2 linked regions of the Bombiscardovia apis genome follow. Each later gene encodes a partner of the first gene's protein in a complex. Links are inferred from orthologs where the notes say so. Each region holds a gene or a part of one and is shown on either strand. Other genes may lie near its edges.

Region 1 (16,780 bases):
GTTCCAGGATGGCCTTGGTGGAACTCCATCCGATAAGTCTTGCCGCCGCGGTCAACTTCCACATCTAAACGTGAACTGAGCGCATTGACAACGGAAGAACCGACACCGTGCAAACCGCCAACGGCGTTATATGAAGCGTTACCAAACTTGGCTCCTGCATGGAGCTTAGTCAGCACCACTTCCACACCAGTCAAGCCAGTCTTGGGTTCAACATCCACAGGAATGCCGCGGCCGTTGTCTTGCACTTCGATGGAATTATCGGCGTGCAAAATCACGGTAATGTCATTGCATGCACCAGCCAGAGCCTCGTCGACCGAGTTGTCGATAATCTCCCACAAGCAGTGCATAAGGCCTTGGCTATCGGTTGTTCCGATATACATGCCCGGGCGCTTACGCACTGCGTCTAAGCCTTCGAGCACAGTAAGCGAATCTGCCCCATAGGACTCGTCTTGCGTTGTCTTTACTGCCTTTGCCATATCCCTCACTGCCGTGTCTACTACAGTCCGCTGTCTTGACTACCAGTTCCTCAAGCTCATTGGTCGAGGAAGTCGCGCAAGGTCTGCGAGCGCGAAGGGTGGCGCAGCTTCGACATAGTCTTCGATTCAATCTGGCGGATACGTTCGCGGGTAACGCCATACACACGACCGATGTCGTCGAGAGTCTTGGGCTGGCCGTCTTCAAGGCCGTAGCGCATCTTGATAACGCCAGCTTCTCGTGGGCTCAGCGTCTCCAATACCTGCTTGAACTGCTCTTGCAGGAGGGAGAATGCCACAGCGTCGGACGGTGCAATAGCGTCGGTATCTTCAATCAAATCGCCGAACTCGGAATCGCCGTCCTCACCCAGAGGGGTGTGCAAAGAGATAGGTTCACGCCCATACTTCTGAACTTCTTGCACCTTCTCAACGGGCATGTCCAATTCGCGAGCCAACTCGTCTGGAGTTGGTTCACGACCCAAGTCTTGGAGCATCTGACGCTGGACGCGAGAGAGCTTATTGATGACTTCGACCATGTGAACGGGCACGCGAATCGTGCGAGCCTGGTCTGCCATTGCGCGTGTGATGGCCTGACGAATCCACCAAGTAGCATAAGTTGAGAACTTATAGCCCTTGATGTAATCAAACTTCTCCACGGCTCGAATCAGACCCAAGTTGCCTTCCTGAATCAAATCAAGGAAGAGCATGCCACGGCCGGTGTAACGCTTAGCGAGAGAAACCACCAGACGCAAGTTCGCTTCCAGCAGGTGGTCCTTAGCTTTTTTGCCGTCATTCGCAGCCCATTTGAGCTCACGGCGACGCTTGAAGGGTAGCGACTCACCATCTTCGTCGAGCAAGTGCTGCGCGTAGAGACCAGCTTCGATGCGCTCAGAAAGATCGACTTCCTGCTCTGCATTCAGCAGGGACACTCGGCCAATCTGCTTAAGGTAATCCTTGACAGGGTCCGCGGTAGCTCCGGCAGTAACTACCCGGCGCTTTGGGTTGCCAGAAGGAGCAACGTTCTCGTCATCGTCTGCGTCAGAGACAACAAACGCACCCTTCACTTCTGGAGGTGTCACCGGTTCGGCAGGAGCGTCATCTTCGTCGTCGTCATCTTCCACAACGTCGTCGATTGGCTCACCGTCTTCGTCTACATCGATAGTTGGCCCGTCTGCCTGGCTCAACTCCTCAATGTCGAAGTCGTCTTCTTCAACCTGCTCTTCTTCGGCAGGAATGACTTGCTCGTCTTCAAGTTCATCTACAGGCTTTGCAGACTTCTTGCTGCTTGCACTGGCTTTTGTAGCACTCTTCGCCTTCGTGCCCTTGCTGGTCTTGGCCTTAGCACTCGCAGCACTTTTACGGCCCCTACCCTGTGACTTCGACTGGGTTTGGCTGGCCGCATCCTGCTCTAGCTGCTCGCTCTTATCAGACTTGGTGTCCTTAGTGGCCAACGTATTCCTCCTGAACCTTCCTGCCCCAGACCGCTTGCGCAAAGGCGCACTTATGGCAAGGGCAAATTGTCAACTACACCAGTGAACCATTCCAACCGGACTATTATTCCCGATTCTGCAAAATTCATTGATTTTGTCGGCTTCTTTTCACCCATGCTGGCTTCACACCATGCTGATATGCAGTGGTAATAATCGAGGCAAGCGTGCATTGCGGGTTCAACTGCAAAGCCTGATACGCATAATCCAAACCCTCCTCACGGTTCAACCACCATGAGATATATCCCATAATCGCGAGCGGTTGCTCATGGTAAGCATCCGGCATGGCAGTAACCATGACATCAAGCAAATCTAAGCCATTGCGACACCTTTCAACATCGGGATGCATAGACGGGTCGGTAAAGGCGCAATCGATGGACTGGCACAAGATCTGTACGTTGCCCTGAGCATACGGCTCGGCGCACAAGCGGAGAAGGTCCTTGTATGACAGCATGGAACGAGGGCAGAGCATAGAAATAATAATGGCATCGCGAATGGGTAAGGTCTCACTCATACCTACAGCAATAGCCATCAGTGGTGAACTATCGGCAGCAATACTCTCCTGGCCGCCGGTAATCTCATGGCACCACAGTTTTATGGGCTCGCGCATCCACTCACGGTCCGCTTCACACACCCCATGCTCACGCCTATTCATCCGATAGGTGTCCAACAGTTTCGCCATCTGAGTGTTTGCGACTTTCAGCTTGCCTGGCTCTGTCTCCTTGTGCTTGAGATTGTCTGATGCTGTCATATCTGGCCCCTTGACTTAGTTATCCTTACGAAGACGTTTATCCTTGTAGTTTGAGCTTGGCATAGAAGCCACTCATAAATCCAGCTGTGAAAGCAATGTGGTCGAATGTGGACGATCCCTTGTGCCAAGCCAAAAAGTGCACCCGTACCTATAAGCTCAACACTATGGATTACACCACCACTCGCCAAGTCGTTGAACAGGCTATGGATAGGCAAATAGCCAACTACTTTGCGCAGTGCACATACCCCACGCAAGGGCTCTTACAAGCCGTTGAGCGCGCAGTTAAGGCTCAGGCTTCACATTCCAGCCAAGGGGGTAAGCGCCTGCGTGCCCTGCTCTTGCTTGCCTGCTACCAAGCCGCGAGTTCGCCCAGCGTGCAAGAGCTTGAAGCAGTCCCCTTTCCCACAGCGCTTATCGACTCGGCTTGCGCCCTTGAAATCTTCCAAACCTCCGCTCTCATACACGACGACATCATCGACGAAGCCCCCTTGCGCCGCAGCCAGCCCTCAGCACACATAGCCTTAGCGAGTAGTTTTCAGGAGCTTACGGGCACCGCCAGCCAGCAAGCAGCAAGAGCCGGTCAGTCCTTAGGGCTCTTACTGGGCAATCTTCTAGCTGCATGCGCTACAGAGGCCATCAGCAAGGCCGCGGCTAGCCTGCCGCGCAGCGAAGATATGCGCCAGGCTTTTGCAAGGATGGTTGGGCGAGTGAACCAAGGCCAGATTATGGACTTAACCATGGAATCTTTACCGCTTGACCACGCTGAGCCTTTGCGCCAAGCTGCCCACACTGCCATCGCCCTAAAAACTGCCTCATATACGACCGTGGCTCCCATCGAGTTGGGATTACTGGCAGCTGGACGAGACCCACACAGCGCGAATTGCATTGCACATAAACTCGGCAGAAGTTTAGGGCTGGCTTACCAATTGCGCGACGACCTGCTCGATGTCACCGGTAGTCCTGAAACTACTGGAAAACCGCTGGGCGGCGACATTCGGGAAGGCAAACGGACCTTACTGCTGTGCGAAGCCCTCGTGAGAACTTCCGGTAAAGAACGCGAGCGCCTCATCTCTATCTATGAAACCGGGCATCCGAGCGAGGCCGAAGTGACTTTTGTAAGGCAGATTTTTGCAAGTTGCGGCGCCATTGACGCAATTAGCGCATACGCGCAAGAGCTCAAAGCGCAAAGCCAGGAGGCTCTAACAAGCAGCTGCCAACAGTTGGATTTGGACACCAACAGTCGCGAAAAACTGAGCCAAGCGTGTGATCTCATCCTTCCCCAAGCGTAAGCACGAGGAATCTGCCCAGCTCAGGCGGTAGCATAAGAGCAACACGAGGTAGCTCAAGAGCGAAACACCGATAGTATGCAGCACTCATCCGGTGTATTTTTCGCTAAGAATAGGGCTGCACACACCAATTTTCGACGGGAAGGCCATACGATTACGACTATGAGTCAAGCGGCGCAGGCAAACAAGGGTCAGATTATCGATGGCCGATACCGCATCATAGGCAAAATCGCCGACGGCGGTATGGCTACAGTGTATGAGGCACTCGATCAGAGACTTGCCCGACACGTAGCCATTAAAATCATGCATACTCAGCTGGCCCAAGGCCCCCACCGTGAGCAGTTCGAGGAGCGTTTTCGCAGGGAGGCCCGCTCGGCTGCTGCGATTGCCAACCCCCATATCGTACAGGTCTATGACACCGGCCAAGTAGACGGACTCGACTTTTTGGTTATGGAATACGTGCATGGAGTCAACCTGCGACATGAGATGAATGAGCAAGGCAACTTCAGCGTCCGCCAAACCATCCGCATCATCTCGGAAGTCTTAGATGGACTCGCCTCCGCACACGAAGCAGGTGTCATCCACCGCGATATTAAGCCTGAAAACATTCTTATCAACGATCGCGGCCATGTAGAAATCACCGATTTCGGTTTGGCCAGGGTGGCTTCTCAGTCAACCCTATCCTCAACCGGCATGCTCTTGGGCACTGCTGCCTACCTGCCGCCTGAAACGATTGAAAATAATCAAGCCACGCCTCAAGGCGACTTATATGCAGTGGGAATCGTGGCCTACGAGATGCTTTCCGGCTCGGTTCCTTTCCGCAGCGACAACCCGGTAACCGTAGTCTTCAAGCATGTCCACGAAGATGTGCCCCCCCTTAGCCAAGTGTGCCCCGGCATCGAGCCCAAAGTATCTGATTTTGTAAAGCACCTAGTAGAGCGTTCGGTTGAAGCCCGCCCTACCGACGCAGGTGAGGCTCTGCGGGAATTGAACTCGCATTTAAGCGATTTAAGTCTGGAAGCCTGGCGCTTCCGGGCAAATCCTACAACAGACAATAGTGATGGCAGTAAGCCCACCCTCGTAGCCGCTGTGCCGGGCGCAGATCGGCAGACTGACTCCCGTCACCAAATTGACTCAGAGGCCGCTACAGACCTCTTTGCTGGGCTTGGAGACGGCACTGACGAGGGCAGCTCCCCCGCAGAGAGAGATAATCAGCGTTGGGATTCAGATGCCAGCAAGCCAGATGCAGTTGCTGCTCAAGATCGCACAACCACGACAGCAGAACATGCAGGCTCGGCGACAGCTACTCGGCCATATGAAACAGCTGATTCAACTTCAAAAAGCACAAACGCCGACGCTCAAGATACAGAACCGCTCGCGGCCGTCTACCAGTTGGGCAAACTCGACAAACAGCCCACTCATCGCTGGCGTAAGCGTCTGCTCATTGCTTTACTGGTAGTGGTACTCCTAGCAGGGGCCGGAGCTGGCGGCGGCGCTTGGTGGTATTTCCGAGGCCCCGGTTCGTATTGGAAACTGCCCAAACCCGGCGATGTCTCCTGCCAAATTAACCAGTCATGCTCTATCACCGGAGCTGACTTTGCCCGGTATGAGCAGAATCTCAAAGTGGCAGGCATTCCCTACAAGACCAAACAGGATTACAGCGATACGGTTGCCGAGGGGCACATTATCTCAGCTCAGCCTAGTACGGTCGATGCCCAGGTCAGCAAACGCGGCGGCAATGTCAACCTTATTATTTCGCAAGGCGTGCGCACAGCTATCATTCCTGCCGACATTTTAAACCCGCAATCCCCTTCTGGTGCCCAACCACTCGAAGCTCTCAAAAACGCTGGATTCGATAACGTCCAACACCAAGAAGACAAAGACCAGTATTCGATGGATGTGCCCGGCGGCGCAGCTCTCGCCATTACTCCCGAGCCAGGCAGCACGCTCAAGCACAACGAGCCGATTGCGCTCACCCTGTCCAAGGGCAAGATGCCGGTCAGCATGCCCGACATCGTTGGCAAAAGTAAGCAAGACGCCCTCGCCGCTCTCAGCGCGGACCGCTTGACAGCCAACCTAAGCGAACAGTGGTCAGACACCGTTCCTAGCGGGCAGATTATGTCAGCCTCCCACAAGGCAGGAGACCAGCTCCACTGGGGCGATCAGGTTGAAGCAGTCGTATCTAAGGGGCCTCAAATGGTTACTCTTCCAGACCTGCGCGGTAAGAATGAAGACGAAGCTAGCAAGATCTTAAAAAGTCTGGGGCTCGATGTGAAACTCTCCGCTCCCCTAGGAGATTTGTCGCACACTGTTCGATTGCAAAGCCCGGCACCAGGTCAACAAGTTCGCCTGCACGGTGAGGATGGCAAACCAACTGTCATCACCCTCACCGTTGTCTGAGATGAACTAAACTCGGCCTTACTGCTGGGCCGCTACCCGCTTCTTAACCACTTGTGCATAGATGTCGACGTATTCTTGACCACTCATGCGCTGAATTTCTTTCATCACTTGGTCGGTCAGCTGTCGAATTTCTTCGTGGGTGATTTGATTCACGCTCTCTTTGCGCACCATAATTGGCTGACCAAAGATGACCTTAGTAGAGCCCTTACTGGGCATCGTTTTACCCGGCCGCTGCAATTCGCGCGTGCCAATGATGGCGGTGGGAATAATGGGGCTGCCAGTTTCAAATGCTAAGCGGGCCATACCAGTGTGACCACGATAGAGACGACCGTCTGGGCTACGAGTACCTTCCGGATGAATACCGAAGACGTGGCCCTGGTCGAGCACCTGTCGAGCAGTTTCGAGGGCTCCCAGAGACTTAGAACCGCCAGAACGGTCGACGGGGAATACACCTACTGAAGTGAACCACCGTTTTTTCAGACGCCCCTTAAGTCCTGTGCCGTTAAAGTATTCATCCTTGGCCATAAAGTGAATCATGCGCGGGCTAGCAAGCGGCAAGAGACCATCGTCTATGACTGCCAGATGGTTCGAGGCAATGATGACCGGCCCCTGAGTTGGAATATGCTCCGCCCCTTCCACGCTCGGTTTGAACCAGAATCGAGCCAGTGGTCCTAAGAGCTTGACGTAGAACCGGTAGTTCACAGAGCCTCCCTTGTGTAACAGTCCAAGCCGAGTAGCGGATGACTTCCACCACGGTTACTCTTAGACGTATGACCCAGCACAAGAATAGCAACGACGATGACAAGCCTCAACACTCAGCAGATTCTTCTCAATCCAGTGGCAGCTCAAGTGATGACTCTTGGCAAGCATTTGTGAGCGCACATAGTGACGATTTAAGCGATATTGAATCCTCGCACACTGCCAAACGATTCGAGCGCAAGGCCCGAAAAGATAGCAAGAAAGCAGCCCTTAAAGCTAGTGACTTGGACCACTCTGCATTCGTGTCCGCAAGTTCGGGAGCAGGCCGCGGACCCCGTGATTTTTCGTCTAGTTGGCTAGATACCGACCAAGTGATGGACCAAGCCAGCGATTTTGTGCCACCAAACCCTCAGCTGGGCCACCCTAGCGCCGCAATCGTCTTATATGCTCTCTTATCGCTCATTGGGGTCATCGGCTTGGTAGCGGCCCTGTTTGCGCCTCGCCTGCCCGGCATTCTTGGACCCATTTTCGCCCTATGCACCCTCATTGGCGTTGCTGGGCTCATATCCAGCCGGAAAGACTTCAGGTATAGCAAAGACCCCGGCGATGATGGCGCCAGGGTCTAATGTTTATATGCGGTCTAAGAGAACTTGACTACTTCTCGTTCTGACCGTGGCACATCTTGTACTTCCTGCCCGAACCGCAAGGGCAGGGAGCGTTCTTAGAAGTGCCGGGGTAAGTCTTGCCGTCTGACCAGGGAGTGCGATCCTCCTCAGCCTTTGGGCGCTTGCTCACAGGAACAGCCTTCTCGGCATGGCTAATAGGTTCGGGGCCTACGATACCGGCCTCGTCGTCCTCATCTTCGGATGCTTCCTGAGCTTGGCTCTCGGCAGCTTCCTCGACATCAGCACTCTCGTCGACTGTATCTGGATCTTCGGGAGCTTCGTAGCTGACTTCCTCAGCCTCATGAGCACCAATCTCAGCATCCTGATCGTCGTCGATTTCGTCCATGTTTTGGTCGCTTTCAACGACCTTATCGAGGTCAACGTTGAAGAGCAGCTGGACGCTTTCCTCCTTGATAGCATCAATCATGGAGTTGTACATCTGGAAACCCTCGCGCTGGTACTCAACGAGCGGGTCACGCTGGCCCATACCACGCAGACCGATACCATCCTTAAGGTAATCCATCTCGTAGAGGTGTTCACGCCACTTTTGATCAAGCACCGAGAGCACAACACGTCGTTCGAGCTGACGCATGGGCTCTTCGCCAATCTCGTCTTCGCGATCTTGATACTCGCTATCGGCATCTTCAATGAGCTGCTTAAGCAGAGCTTTCACAGCCTTATCACCCTTGAGCTTGTTTACCGACTCCTGAGCTTCCTCTTGATCAAGTCCGATCTTGTAGAGGCTGTCTAGAGCCGTCCATAGGCCTTCCCAATCCCAGTCAGCAGGCTTGTCAGAACCCTTTTGGGCACCACGAACATAAGACTCGATAGTATCGTGCAGGAAGCGCTCAATATCGCTGCGGATATCTTCGCCTTGGAGCACGGCCTGACGCTCGGCATAAATAACCTTGCGCTGCTTGTTCATAACGTCGTCGTACTTCAAGACGTTCTTACGAATCTCGTAGTTGCGCGATTCGACCGACTTCTGTGCGTTGCGCACACCCTTAGACACAGACTTGGACTCGATGGGTTCGCCTTCAGGCATGCCCTTAGACAGCACACGAGCCACCAGCTGTGTGTTGAACAAACGCATCAAGTCATCTTCCAAGCTCAGGTAGAAGCGGGACTCGCCCGGATCTCCCTGACGGCCAGAACGACCGCGCAGCTGGTTATCAATACGGCGAGACTCGTGACGCTCGGTACCCAAGACATAGAGGCCGCCAAGTTCCACAACTTCCTCGTGCTCGTCCTTGACTTGCTCCTTAACCTGCTCAACAGTCTCGGGCCACAGCCGCTCGTAATCTTCCGGCGTGTCGTCAGGAGAATAACCCTGATCTTTGAGCTTTTGGTCAGCCAAGAATTCAACGTTACCGCCGAGCATAATATCGGTACCACGACCAGCCATGTTGGTAGCCACCGTTACGGCACCCTTACGACCTGCCACAGCAACGACGCCAGCTTCCTTAGCATGCTGCTTGGCGTTGAGAACCTGATGGTCAATTCCTGCGACATCAAGCAAAGAAGAAACAACCTCAGAAGACTCCACCGAAGCAGTGCCCAAGAGCACTGGCTGGCCGGAAGCGTGACGCTTGGCCACATCCTTGACGATTGCAGTCAGCTTTTCCTTCTTGGTACGGAAAATCAAGTCGTCTTGATCCTTGCGAACCATCGGCTTGTTAGTAGGAATGGGGAGCACACCCAGCTTATAGGTGTTCATGAACTCGGCAGCTTCAGTCTCGGCCGTACCGGTCATGCCCGAAAGCTTGTCGTACATGCGGAAGTAGTTCTGCAAGGTGATGGTCGCGAAGGTCTGGTTCTCAGCCTGAACTTCTACGCCCTCTTTCGCTTCGATAGCCTGGTGGAGACCCTCGTTGTAGCGACGACCGTGCAGCAGACGACCGGTGTGTTCATCAACAATGAGCACCTCGCCACCCTGAACCACGTAATCGCGGTCCTTCAAGAAGAGTTCCTTGGCCTTGATGGCGTTGTTGAGGTAACCAATGAGAGAGGTGTTGTTGGGCTCATAGAGGTTGTCGATGCCTAAGAAATCCTCAACCTTGGTGATACCGGGGTCGAGAATACCGATAACCTTCTTTTTCTCGTCGACATCGTAGTCTTCGTCGCGAGTCAGCTTGGGAGCTAACTTAGCGAACTGACGGTACCAACGAGTGACATCGCCCTCAGCAGGACCAGAGATGATCAACGGGGTACGGGCCTCATCAATCAGAATTGAATCGACCTCATCGACGACAGCGAAGTGGTGTCCGCGCTGCACCAAATCGGCCTTGTCCCAAGCCATGTTATCGCGCAGGTAATCGAAGCCAAACTCATTGTTGGTACCGTAAGTCACATCAGCTTCATACTGCTTGCGACGCTCAGCAGGCTTCTGGTCCGTGATAATGCAACCAACGCTCATACCCAAGAAACGGAAAATGCGACCCATGAGCTCGCTCTGGTAGCTGGCCAAGTAATCGTTGACGGTAATGACGTGTACGCCCTTACCCTCCAAAGCATTCAAGTAAGCCGGCAAGGTAGCCACCAAGGTCTTACCTTCACCAGTCTTCATCTCAGCGATGTTGCCCCAATGTAGGGCAGCGCCGCCCATGAGCTGCACGTCGAAGTGACGCTGCCCCAAAGTCCTCTTAGACACCTCACGCACCGTAGCGAAAGCCTCAGGCATCAAATCGTCAAGCTTCTCGCCCTTGTCTAGGCGTTCTCTGAATTTGGCGGTCTGACCTTTGAGCTCTTCATCGCTCATCGCGGAGATCTGATCCTCCAAAGCATTGGTCTCTTTCGCCACATGCTCCAGTTTATGAAGCTGGTGCCCCTCACCCATGCGAAGGATCTTGTCCAAGACTACTACCACGTTGCGCTCCCTATGGTTCTTCCCAACAATACTCAAATCTAGCCCAGTGGGTCCAGCTAGGCTCAAGCCTTCCCCATATTACGCGGCCTGCAAGATTTTCTCTAAAATAGCATCTTACCCGAACAAAACGCCGCCCAGTTTGACCGTAAAATTCGTATATTCCAAGCCACGAATGGCGCGCGTCTTGGGCCACTCATGTGCTTCGGCGGCATAGTCTTCAGGACTCAATGATCTGATGAATGCATTACTGCTTGCTGAGTGAGACCTGAGTGTATATAGTCCATCACGTGCAAGAGCAGGTGCCTCGGATTTTCGGGACACCCGCTCCTACACTCTTACTGGATTGAGCTACACAGATAGTTTGCTCTGCTTGGTCAATTCATGGCTTACTTTATATGGTCCGGCGTGTCGATTTCAAAAACACCGTAGGACCAGCCGTGCCTGCGGTAAACCACAGATGGCCTGTTTGTCTCACTGTTAACAAAGAGGAAGAAGTCATGACCGATGAGTTCCATTTCATAGAGTGCTTCATCGATACTCATGGGCTCTGCGATGTGCAGCTTGCGTCGAATCACGATAGGAGTATCGCCCACTTGCACTTCGACAGATTGCCCTGGACCTAAGTCTGAAGCCATGGCATCTTGTTGAGCGGAATTGCTTGGATTTGTCTCCTCGACAGGTTCTTCAAGTTGATCAACGGCAATGTCGAGAGGCAGAGGCGCACGGTCGAGTCCCCGGCGATGGTCCTTGCGACGGTCACGTGTGCGACGCAGGCGAAGGGTGAGCTTATCGAGAGCCCTATCGAATGCAGAAAACTCATCTGCGCTCGAAGCCTCTGCTCGAACCACAGTCTTACCAGCAATGACGGTCATCTCAACGCGAGTAGCTGAATCAGCCTGGCGGGGATTTCCTTCATGAGTGAGCACAACTTGGACGCGCTGGGCATCAGGCGCTATTGCGGTCACACGATTCATCTTATTTTCAACGACATCGCGGAACTTTTGCTTTATCTGCGTGTGGCGCCCTGTGATGACAATATCCATGTGGACCTCCTTGTTTGAAACGAGTTCAACTCGTTGCGTACCCCAGCGAGCTTCACCAGCTACCGGGTTACCACTTCATTGTAGTCGATAGAGTTGGGAAACGTCTGTGCAATTACTGTAGTTTCACTCGACGCTAGTTTCACTCAGACACGCGGTGGACAATCATCGGCTAAGCTAAGGAATGTGAGACTCCTCGATGGTCGCGGCAGTTGCAAAACTGCTGAGGAACTTCCGGGCTCCGCAGAGCACGATGGCGGATAACGTCCGCCCAGGGTGACCTGAGAGAAAGCGCAACAGAGAGCAGACCGCCCGCTTGGTTTTCCAGGCGAGTAAGGGTGAAAGGGTGGTGTAAGAGACCACCGGGCTACTGGTAACAGCAGCCGCAAGGCAAGCCTCATCGGGAGCAAGGCCAAGCAGAAGGCGTTAAGGGTTGCTCGCCCTTGCCTTCGGGTAGGCCGCTAGAGCCTGGCGGTAACGTCAGGTCGAGATGGATGGCCATCCGTTCCTTCTAGGAACGACAAAACCCGGGGTATGAGGGGTCTCACATTTCCTCAGTTTCTACATCAGTGAAAACTTGCGCTGCAACTTCTTGTAAAAGCGCTGGATTATGGCCCTTTCGCCCTCCAGCTGACCAGAAACGACGCTTGCGCACTTGTTGATCTAAGCCTTGAGTCTTCTTGGCTACAGCCCTTCCCAAGGAGTACGCAGAGTCGACGAATAGACCGCTGCGGGCAGCTTGCCCTACTACAGCTGCTGCAACCGGTTGACTGACTCCCTTGCGAGTCATTTCCATCAAACTTCCACGCTCTCCCAAATTTCGGCTCAGACAGTAGCGAAGGTAAGATTCGGCATAGGCTTGATCGTCGACTAAACCTAGCTCTTCTAATCGATCAACCGCCCGCTCAACAACGGCAGCATCGTAACCTTTAGCAAGCAGACGCTCTACCAAGGCTTGCCGGGGTCGAGCAGCAGCATCAAGCAAGGTCAGACCAGCTTCTTTACATGCATCCTCGTCGAATGGATCCTTAGGGCCAGTTCCGGCAGAGTTGCCCCCGCGAAAACCGAAACCACCCTGTTTAGCCTGCCTGTTGCGCCGCCTCTTTGACTTGAATCGACGACTCTTACTCTTGTCATTTTCTCTAGGCAACTGTCCAAAGCTGCCTAGAGAGAGAACTCCTGAGGATTGAGATTGCGGTGCCGCCTCTATGTGATCTTGACCATCATCTGCTGCTTGATCATATACACGCAGCTGTTTAACTTGGTGAGCGCTTGCCACGTTATCAGGTGTACCGCCATCCTGCTCGATACGAGCAGGATGGACCTTAAGGAAGGTGGAAGCCTCGATCATGGCTAGTCTTTCAAGAAGCTTGAGCCGCTGCTACTGGCTGTCCTTTGCCGCTAGCAGTGGGTGCCGCCTTATCCGCATCCGCAGACTTGTCGGCTTCGCTTTCAGTCTCGCCTTCACCGTTTGAAGTAGCTGCCTTCAAACCAAAAGCGACTTTCACCTTATCTTCGACTTCCTGAGTCAAGCCAGGGTTGTCCTTCAAGAACTGACGAACGTTCTCGCGGCCCTGACCTAGCTGATCTCCTTCATACGTAAACCAAGAACCAGACTTCTTGATAACGTTGGCTTGCAAGGCCATATCAAGTACAGAGCCTTCTTTGGAGATGCCCTCGCCGTAGAGAATGTCGAACTCGGCAATCTTGAAAGGCGGAGCCATCTTGTTTTTGACGACCTTCACCTTGGTACGGTTGCCGACTGCGTCATCGCCGTTTTTCAAGGTTTGAATACGACGAATATCCATACGTACTGAGGCGTAGAACTTCAAAGCCTTGCCACCAGTAGTGGTCTCAGGACTACCAAAGAATACGCCAATCTTTTCGCGCAACTGGTTAATGAAGATAGCAGTCGTGTTAGCCTGCGCTAAAGCACCGGTCATCTTACGCAGAGCTTGGCTCATCAGCCTAGCTTGCAAACCAACGTGGCTATCTCCCATATCACCGTCAATTTCAGCTTTAGGCACCAAGGCTGCAACCGAATCGATGACAATGATGTCGAGCGCACCTGAACGAATCAGCATGTCAGCAATCTCAAGCGCCTGCTCACCGTTATCTGGCTGAGAAACAATGAGAGAGTCAGTATCCACGCCCAGCTTACGGGCGTACTCAGGGTCGAGAGCGTGCTCGGCATCGATAAATGCTGCCACTCCCCCGTTCTTTTGAGCGTTCGCCACAGAATGCAGAGCCAAGGTAGTTTTGCCTGAGGATTCGGGGCCGTAGATTTCTACGATGCGACCTCGGGGCAAGCCACCGATACCCAAAGCCATGTCTAGGGCCAGAGAACCCGTGGGCACAACTTCTACATCTTGTACGGGCTTGTCTCCCAAGCGCATGGCAGAACCCTTACCAAAGTTCTTCTCCACCTGCGCCAAGGCGGTATCTAGAGCAGCCTTGCGCCGAGGGTCCATGCTATCCAGGTCTTCTACCTTAGACTTGCCCTTGCTGTTTGCTTGATGTGCCATACGGCTCTCCTTCATCAATAGTGCTTGCAGTCCACCCTAATCGCAGGCTCAGCTGAACTGCTAGCCTAAGGTAGCGATGTGGTCGAATGTGAATACTTATCCACAATCGGCTTTACTGCACCGTTCTTTCCCGCTAAGTACTGAGTATACCCGAAGACACGAACAAATGTTCGAACGTTGCGCCCTAGGCGGCAGGCAACGGTGGCGCATTATGATCCTTTCCCCAACGCTGGGAATCGGGCACCTCCATCTGATCACATAATACATTCCAAATCACACGAGGCTCAATACCCCCATCCAAAGCCTCCTGCACCGTCATGGAGTCCAAACGGGCCAACCGCTGGTCTTGCGCCAAGCTGCGGCCGTAGACCCGTCCAAAAACTTCTTCTACCAAAGCCCAGAATTCACGTTCTTTCACAATTCACCAGCTTAGAACACATACCACGACACACGAAACGCCCAACTCAAACGAGCCGGGCGTTTCACGACAATTCTTAATGCAAGCCACAAAGCCCATGCACATCGGACCAAGCGGGCTTATCGGTCAGATTAATTCTGGTGAGATTCCAAGTAGTCAGCCACTAGACGCAAGGTCTGGGGAACCCCTAGGCCCAAAGCATCTGCAATAGAACTTAGTAGTTCGGAGCTTGCTTCCTTTTGACCGCGCTCTACCTCGGAGAGGTAGCCCAAGGAAACACCGGCCTTTTCGCTGACTTCGCGTAAGGTCTTGTGATCATTGGTGCGCAGCTCACGCAGCACGTGCCCTAAAGCTTCCCTAAGGGAAACCTCTTGAATTACCTGCTGATTCTGACGACTTTGAGTAGCATCTTGTTGAGTGGCACTCACGCCATCTTCTTGCATCCACATTTTATTCAGACTTGCCTGGCGTTCTTCTTTTGCCTTCTTAGCGGCCCGAGCACGAAGCACCTGCTGCTGGGCAAAAGCAACCGCCCTACGCTGAGCCGGAGTTAAATCTCGTACACGAGCATTCTGGTCGCGGGTGGGAACCGCAGGATTGAGTTCGAATGTGTCCTTGGACCTGGTCAACACGGTTTCTACCTTGTTCATCACAGCCCCTTTCGCCATATCGTATTCATCGTCACTATGCTCAAACGCTGAGGGCTTACTTTTATTCCCAGCACGAAACTTGTTTCGGAAATTGTGAGCTATATCACATTATGGTTCAGTCGATATGGCGCTGTCGGGCAAGCGAACGGGCTTGTTCAGGCATTGAGCAATTGGAAAACCCTGCGCAGCAGTTGAAGAACCGTACTTCGGCGAACTGCTTCGCGCGAGCCTTGTAGCTGCAACTGCACCGAGCACAAGCAATAATCGCCCGCAAGAGTGCCCGCTTGAGGACTGCGAACCAATCGAGCCGGCACTGCCATACCCACATATACCAATCCCGCAGGCTGCCCATTGTCAGGACCAGGACCAGCGACACCAGTCGTTGAAAGCCCTAGCACAGCGCCCTCGTGGCCTTGTTGAGTGTAGAGCTTGGAAGCACCAAGAGCCATTTGCTCAGCTACCTGCGGGTGCACCGCTCCATGAGCATCCAACAACTGCTGGTCAACCCCCAAAACAGAAGCCTTAGCAGCAATATCGTACGTCACGGCCGAGCCCAAAAAGACATCAGACGCACCAGGAATGCGAACAAATGCATCGGCGAGTAAGCCGCCGGTCAACGACTCGGAAGCAGCAAGAAAGAGCCCATGACGACGGCAGGCAGCCAAAGCCATACGAGCCAGCTCATCGCACCGCCCTTGTAAGTCATCACTCATAGTTTTCCTCAACATTCACAGTCAGGCCCGAACTCTGACCCTACGACACGAAGATACTATCTAGACACGAGGAAACGGTAACTTAGCGCCGCTTACCAAAGACTCCGTAGAGATATTCGCCGCCCGAGTATAAACAGAGCACAAGAGCCAGCACAATGATGCCCTGAGTCAGCGGTAAGTACCAAGAACCCACCGAGCGCAGCGGAGCGATCAACATGGCTAGGCCTGTAAACTCGAACAGGGTCTTGAATTTTCCTGCCGGGGAAGCAGCAATAACTTGTCCGCCTCGGTCGATAATAAAGAAACGCAAAACAGTAATGCCAATTTCGCGCAGCAAAAACAGGATAGTGGCCCACCACCACAGTTCGCCGAATATAGAAGCAATCACTAGGGCCGAGATAATAAGCAGTTTATCGGCGATAGGATCCATAAGTTTGCCTAATTCGGTTACTTGATTGTATTTACGTGCCAAGTAACCGTCGAGCTTATCTGTAGAAGCTGCCACGATAAAAAGAGTGGCGGCAGTCCAACGCATACCCAGACTGTTCTGCCCCCAAGCACCAGATCGAGCATATAACACGATAAACACCAGCACCAGAAGAATGCGAATGTAGGTCACAAAGTTGGGTGGGCTATTCCACCCATCTAGCAGAGAGTGCTTATGTTCACTCACTGTGGACTGCGAATCGTCCTGCATTACCTCTCCTCAAGTCTGTCTTTATCACTTCGTCTTCTAGCCTGCCGCTGGTGGATGCTCAGCCGAAACGGCGCTAATACGTCTTTCAGCTATCCTAGCCGTTCGCACAG
Region 2 (6,463 bases), 390 kb from region 1 along the record:
GCTCCTATATCAAGTTTGACGAGAATGCTGCTGTCCTTTTGGGCAACGGGCGTGAGCCCCGCGGCACCCGTATTTTCGGGCCGGTCGGACGTGAATTGCGCGACAAGCGCTTCATGAAGATCGTATCTCTCGCACCGGAGGTGATCTGAGATGGTAGCCAAGATTAAGACCGGCGACCAGGTCAAGGTCATCCGCGGCAAGGATCGCGGTAAGGAGGGCAAAGTCACTAAGATTCTGCCTAACGACCGTCTGATCGTTGAGGGCGTGCAAATCGTCAAGAAGCACATGAAGGCCGCACAGCAGGGCCAGCAGTCCGGCATTGTTTCGGTTGAGGCACCAATCCACCGTTCTAACGTAATGGTGATTGATCCTGAGACCAAGCAGGCCACCCGCATTGGTGTTGTGGTCAAGGAGGAGGCACGCGAAGGCAAGATTAAGCTTGTTCGCACGCGCGTCGCCAAGAAGTCAGGCAAGGAGCTGTCATGAGCGATACAACCGTTGAAGCACCGGCAGTCCCTCGTTTGAGGCAGAAGTACATCGAGCAAATCGTGCCCGAGTTGGAGAAGGAATTTAAGTTCTCTAACCCAATGCAGGTGCCGAAGATCGAGAAGGTCGTCGTCTCCATGGGAGTCGGCGCAGCAGCTCGAGATTCTAAGCTCATCGAGGGCGCAATCAAGGATTTGACTGCAATCACCGGCCAGAAGCCCAAGGTAACGAAGGCTAAGAAGTCTGTGGCTCAGTTCCACTTGCGTGAGGGCCAGGCCATCGGTGCGTATGTCACCTTGCGTGGCACCCGTATGTGGGAGTTCCTCGATCGTCTGCTCACCCTTGCGCTGCCACGTATCCGCGATTTCCGCGGTATCAGCGGCAAGCAGTTCGATGGTCAGGGTAACTACAACTTCGGCCTCACGGAGCAGGTTGTTTTCCATGAGATCGACCCTGATGACATCGATCATCAGCGTGGTATGGACATCACCGTGGTGACCACCACCAAGAACGATGAGGAAGCTAGCGCACTGCTCAAGCAGTTGGGCTTCCCCTTCAAGGAGAACTGAAATGGCAAAAACCGCTCTAAAGAATAAAGCGGCGCGCAAGCCTAAGTTCAAGGTGCGTGGCTATACACGTTGCCAGGTCTGCGGTCGTCCTCATTCCGTATATCGCAAGTTCGGCCTATGCCGCATTTGCCTTCGCAACAAGGCTCATGCAGGCGAGTTGCCCGGAGTTACGAAATCCAGTTGGTAAATATCGACGCTGAAGGTCCGTGGCCCGAGCAGGAAACTGCCGGGCGACGGAAACCACGGCGAGGAAGGGCATAAGCCCACATGACAATGACAGATCCAATCGCAGACATGCTTACGCGTCTGCGCAATGCGAGTGCGGCAAAGCACGAAACCGTGGAAATGCCGTATTCCAAATTCAAGGCAGCTATCGCGCAGATTTTGAAGCGTGAAGGCTACATTGCTGACTTCGCGGCTAAGGAAGCTCGCGTGGGCCAGACTCTTGAGATCACTCTCAAGTATGGTTCTCACGGTGAGCAGAGCCTCGAGGGCATTAAGAGGGTTTCTAAGCCTGGCCTGCGTCGTTACGCAAAGTCAGACTCCCTGCCAATGCCTTTGGGCGGCTTGGGTGTAGCCATCATCTCGACTAGCTCGGGCTTGATGACTCAGAAGGAATGCCTCGACCGGGGCATTGGTGGCGAAATCGTCGCCTACGTGTGGTGAGAAAGGAGAGCTGAACATGGCATCGCATATTGGTAAGCTCCCCGTCGCCATTCCGGCGGGCGTAGAGGTCTCTTTCAAGGGACAGGTCTTTTCGGCCAAGGGCCCTAAGGGCACTGATTCCTTCACTCTGCCTGAGTGCATTAGCGGCAAGGTTGAAGAAAACGAGATTGTTCTGGTTCCAGCTAACGATGAGCGCCCAACTCGCGCTGATCACGGTCTGAGCCGTTCTATCGTAGCTTCGATCGTTGAGGGTGTCTCCAAGGGCTTCTCGAAGCACTTGATGATTGTTGGTACGGGTTACCGTGCCGCAGCCAAGGGCAAGGGCCTTGAGCTCTCCTTGGGCTACTCTCACACGATTACGGTGGAGCCTCCTGAGGGCATCACCTACGAACTGCCTAATGCCAATGAAATCATTGTGCACGGCACCAACAAGCAACAGGTCGGTCAAGCGGCTGCAAACATTCGCAGGCTTCGTGCTCCAGAACCCTACAAGGGCAAGGGCATTAAGTATCAGGATGAGCACATCCTACGCAAGGCAGGAAAGGCTGGTAAGTGATATGAGCGTCGCAATTCGCGGTAAAGGCAAGAAGGTTGCCCGCCTGCGCCGTCACGCCCGCCTGCGCAAGCGCATTCAAGGCACTGCTGAGCGTCCACGTTTGGTCGTTACCCGCAGCAATCGCAACATGATTGCTCAGATTGTGGATGACACCAAGGGTCTGACGCTGGTAAGCGCCTCGACTCTGGCTGGTGACTTCCCCAAGGTTGAAGGCAATAAGACTGATGCCGCTCGTAAAGTTGGCGAACTGGTCGCCAAGAAGGCTAAGGATGCTGGCATTACTAGCGTGGTCTTTGACCGCGGTGGTAACCGGTACCACGGCCGCGTCGCAGCGGTTGCAGAAGGCGCCCGTGAGGGAGGTTTGGCACTGTGAGCGATAACGAGACGACAAAGGAAACCCAAGTGGCTGAAGAAGCACAGACTGCTCAGTCGAGCGAGTCCAGCAACGGGGGCAACAATGATGAGCGTCGCGGCCGCCGCGGTGGCCGTGGTGATGGCCGTCGTGGAGAAGGCCGTCGTGGTGAGCGTCGTGGCCGTCGTGGTCGTGACGAAAACCATGGTGACGAACTGCTCGACAAGGTTGTCACCATCAACCGTGTCTCCAAGGTCCACAAGGGTGGCCGTACTTTCAGCTTCGCGGCTCTCGTAGTCGTAGGCGATGGTAAGGGCACCGTGGGCGTAGGCTACGGCAAGTCCCGTGAGGTCCCCGCAGCAATTGCAAAGGGCCAGCTGGACGCTAAGAAGCACATGTTCACCGTTCCCCGCATCCGCGGCACCATTACCCACCCGGTAATCGGTCACGATGCAGCCGGCACGGTGCTCCTGAGGCCCGCAGCTCCCGGTACCGGTGTAATCGCCGGTGGCGCGGTGCGTGCAGTCATGGAGTGCGCAGGCATTACCGACATCTTGACCAAGTCCATGGGCTCGGCCACCGCTGTCAACGTAGTGCGTGCAACTGTTGCAGGCTTGAAGGCTCTCGAAGAGCCCGAAGAGATCGCAGCACGTCGTGGTCTGACTTTGGAAGAGGTCGCTCCCGACTCCTTGCTGAAGTCTCGCGCCGCAGGCATCGCTGAGGCTCGCAAGGCCCGCGAAGAAGCCAAGGCTAAGGCAACTTCTGACCAGAAGGATGGTGAGTGATGAGCAAGCAGCTGAAAATTACGCTGGTTAAGGGCTTCGCAAACCAGACTGAACGCCAGAAGGTGAACGCACAGTCCCTCGGACTGCGCAAGATCGGTCAGACTGTCGTTATCGACGACACTCCTGTATACCGGGGCATGATCGACAAGGTTCGTCACTTGGTCACTGTTGAGGAGGCAGACTAATTATGGCTACCAAGAACTCCGCTGAGACCGAAGAGACCAACATCCTGCGTATGCACGATCTGCGTCCGGCACCAGGTGCCAACCGCGATCGTATTCGCGTGGGCCGTGGTGAAGGTTCCAAGGGTAAGACCTCGGGCCGCGGTATGAAGGGTACGAAGGCACGGTACCAGGTACGTCCTGGTTTCGAGGGTGGTCAGCTGCCGCTCTACATGCGTCTGCCCAAGCTGCGTGGCTTCAAGAGCCCCTTCAAGAAGGAATATCAGGTCGTCAACGTGGGTCGGCTCTCCGAGCTCTTCCCCGAGGGCGGCGAGATTACTGCTGAGAATCTGTCCTCCAAGGGCGCTGTGCGCTCTGGCTACCCGGTGAAGGTACTGGGCGAGGGCGATGCACAGGCAGCCTTCACACTCAAGGGTGTCAAGGTTTCGTCATCGGCACGCACCAAGATTGAAGCCGCAGGTGGGTCGGTCTCTGAGGACTGATTACACTGGGGCTGATCTAGAAGTACAGCAATAGTAATCGGCTCTCCCCGTCAGTACGGGCGGGAGCCGATTGCATTTGTGTATTCATGCATTGACCGGTGCATCCGATATGATGACACAGGAAGTTGTTAGCGCGGCATGGGGTGAGCCGATGCGCTGTTAGGGAGGAATCCAGGTGAGGACGTTAATCCAGGCCTTCAAAACCAAAGAGTTGCGGAAGAAGATCTTCTTCGTCTTTGGTATCATTATTATCTACCGCATAGGTTCTTTCATACCTACGCCAGGGGTAGATTATCCAGCAGTGCAGCAGTGCTTAACCTCTGCTGGCAACGAGGACTTCATAGGGCTGGTTAATCTCTTCTCCGGTGGTGCTCTCTTACAGCTGTCTATCTTCGCTTTGGGTATTATGCCGTATATTACGGCATCCATCGTGGTGCAGCTGCTGCGAGTGGTTATTCCTCGCTTTGAGGCTCTCCACAAGGAAGGTCAGTCAGGCGAGGCTAAGCTCACTGAGTACACTCGTTACCTGACCATAGGACTTGCTATTTTGCAGTCCACGACTATTTTGGTTACCGCTCGCTCTGGCGCACTATTTAACAATGCCTGCCAAGAGAAGGTTATCCCCGACGGTTCTGTCTGGAACTTCATCGTGATGATTCTAGTCATGACTGGTGGTACAGGTCTGATCATGTGGATGGCCGAGCTTATCACTGAAAAGGGCATCGGCAACGGTATGTCGGTCCTGATTTTCACTTCCATTTGCTCCGGCTTCTTGCCTCAGCTCTGGAACATCGGTTGGGGCACCAACGGCAAGGATGGCGACTGGAAGAAGTTCGGCATCGTCGTGGCAGTCCTACTGGTTATTCTTATCTTCGTCAACTACGTTGAGCTCTCGCAGCGCCGTATTCCGGTGCAGTACACTCGCCGCATGATTGGTCGCAAGATGTATGGCGGCTCTTCAACCTACCTGCCGCTCAAGGTCAATATGTCAGGTGTTATTCCTCCCATCTTCGCCTCGTCTATTCTGGCTATTCCAACTCTGGTCTCGCAGTTCGGTAAGTCCGATCAGTCTTGGGTCAAGTGGATTAATACTAACTTGGCAAACACAACCAGCGTCTGGTATATCTGCCTTTACTCCTTGATGATTGTCTTCTTCTGCTTCTTCTATACGTCCATCACTTTCAACCCTGATGAGACTGCAGACAACATGAAAGAGTACGGCGGCTTCATCCCAGGCATTCGTGCTGGTCGTGCTACCAGCCGTTACCTTTCGTATGTGATGAACCGTCTGAACACGGTAGGCGCTGTCTACTTGCTCTTCGTGGCTCTGATTCCTACCGTACTGATTATGCTGCTTCAGATTAGCGGTAAGCTGCCCTTCGGCGGTACCACAATTTTGATTATCGCTGGCGTGGGTCTCGATACCTTGCGTCAGGCGAAGGCACAGACCGAGCAGTTCCAGTACACCGGCTTCTTGCTGGAAGGCGATTACAAGGAAGGCTGAAAGTTTCAATCGCCTGCGCGCGAGCGAATACTTTCGTAAATTATGAACTCTAATCCGGCTGTAGCGTCAATCGCCCAGCCGGATTATCTGTATATATCTGTTGACTAACCTATAAAGAAAAGGATGAATCATGGCACAACGACTGCTGATTATGGGTCCTCAAGGCGTTGGAAAAGGCACGCAGGCTGCTCTCCTGGCCGAACATTACGGCATTCCAGCCATTTCCACCGGAGACATCTTCCGTTATAACTTGAAGAATGGCACGCCACTGGGTAAGGAAGCGCAAGGCTACATCGACAAGGGTGAGCTAGTTCCAGACGAGCTGACTAATAAGATCGTCGAAGACCGCTTGGGCATGGACGATGCCAAACAGGGTTGGATTCTTGATGGTTATCCTCGCTCTGCTTCCCAGGTCGAGGCACTTGACGCTATGCTTCAGAACTTGGACACGCCTCTGAGCGCCGTCGTAGCCTTGGATGCTGACCGCACTGTGCTCATGGAGCGGATGGAGAAGCGCGCCAAGATTGAAGGACGTACCGATGACACTCCTGAGGTCATCGCCAAGCGTCTAGATGTGTATGCACACGAGACTAAGCCATTGCTTGACGTATACGGAGAGCGTGGCGTGCTCATTCGAGTTGATGGAGTGGGAGAGATCGCGAGCATCTCGAAGACCATAATTGATCAACTCGACGCCCTACATGCCTGAGCAAGGCTGAGCAGAAAACGGGCCAAGTACTGGTGTTTCCGGTACTTGGCCCGTTCTCCATAAACACACAGGCGATTGCGGTGCTGTAGACTAGACCAATTCCCGCCAGAGCTAGTGAGTAAGTGAGAGTACGAAACAGCTGGTGAAACCCCTGACGACATAAGCATCGTGG

What was found.
Region 2: the proteins of secA (region 1) and secY are in contact, whole or in part, in a crystal structure (PDB 3DIN), measured with the Thermotoga maritima proteins. The link is inferred for Bombiscardovia apis from one-to-one orthologs. Residues at the interface, in WP_004082002.1 of Thermotoga maritima: Glu261, Ala262, Arg263, Lys300, Ala301, Arg302, Thr303, Ile304, Ile305, Leu323, Tyr324, Asp325, Pro326, Val329, Ser330, Tyr333, Ile336, Lys340, Phe345, Val349, Glu363, Phe364, Tyr374, Ser375, Gly376, Gly377, Glu393, Ile395, Thr482, Ser483; in WP_004081795.1 of Thermotoga maritima: Glu108, Gly109, Glu110, Glu111, Ala236, Glu237, Arg238, Arg239, Ile240, Thr241, Ile242, Gln243, Tyr244, Ala245, Arg246, Arg247, Val248, Thr249, Gly250, Arg251, Arg252, Val253, Tyr254, Gly256, Ala257, Ser258, Thr259, Tyr260, Leu261, Pro262.

What each region holds. Positions count from the first base shown.
Region 1 is NZ_AP026800.1:1,146,793-1,163,572, forward strand. What follows is about bases 7,551-10,988. They hold secA (preprotein translocase subunit SecA), read right to left. Parts: upstream 10,628-10,988; coding sequence 7,751-10,627; downstream 7,551-7,750. Other genes in these bases: R8377_RS04525 (hypothetical protein), read left to right, coding at 7,551-7,722. In the rest of the region: R8377_RS04495 (DNA gyrase/topoisomerase IV subunit B), read right to left, coding at 1-476; R8377_RS04500 (RNA polymerase sigma factor), read right to left, coding at 533-1,924; R8377_RS04505 (hypothetical protein), read right to left, coding at 2,049-2,711; R8377_RS04510 (polyprenyl synthetase family protein), read left to right, coding at 2,819-4,000; R8377_RS04515 (Stk1 family PASTA domain-containing Ser/Thr kinase), read left to right, coding at 4,160-6,397; R8377_RS04520 (lysophospholipid acyltransferase family protein), read right to left, coding at 6,416-7,099; more of R8377_RS04525, read left to right, coding at 7,138-7,550; hpf (ribosome hibernation-promoting factor, HPF/YfiA family), read right to left, coding at 11,014-11,670; R8377_RS04545 (regulatory protein RecX), read right to left, coding at 12,212-13,018; recombinase RecA, read right to left, coding at 13,029-14,192; R8377_RS04555 (DUF3046 domain-containing protein), read right to left, coding at 14,377-14,610; R8377_RS04560 (helix-turn-helix domain-containing protein), read right to left, coding at 14,742-15,260; R8377_RS04565 (CinA family protein), read right to left, coding at 15,416-15,973; pgsA (CDP-diacylglycerol--glycerol-3-phosphate 3-phosphatidyltransferase), read right to left, coding at 16,056-16,670. UniProt on the Escherichia coli protein: Required for protein export, interacts with the SecYEG preprotein conducting channel.
Region 2 is NZ_AP026800.1:1,549,060-1,555,522, reverse strand. The notes cover bases 3,505-6,417. They hold secY (preprotein translocase subunit SecY), read left to right. Parts: upstream 3,505-4,253; coding sequence 4,254-5,582; downstream 5,583-6,417. Other genes in these bases: R8377_RS06260 (adenylate kinase), read left to right, coding at 5,713-6,291; rplO (50S ribosomal protein L15), read left to right, coding at 3,602-4,078; rpmD (50S ribosomal protein L30), read left to right, coding at 3,505-3,599. Also shown: rplN (50S ribosomal protein L14), read left to right, coding at 1-149; rplX (50S ribosomal protein L24), read left to right, coding at 151-486; rplE (50S ribosomal protein L5), read left to right, coding at 483-1,055; R8377_RS06300 (type Z 30S ribosomal protein S14), read left to right, coding at 1,057-1,242; rpsH (30S ribosomal protein S8), read left to right, coding at 1,323-1,721; rplF (50S ribosomal protein L6), read left to right, coding at 1,738-2,277; rplR (50S ribosomal protein L18), read left to right, coding at 2,279-2,650; rpsE (30S ribosomal protein S5), read left to right, coding at 2,647-3,414; more of rpmD, read left to right, coding at 3,414-3,504. UniProt on the Escherichia coli protein: The central subunit of the protein translocation channel SecYEG. Consists of two halves formed by TMs 1-5 and 6-10.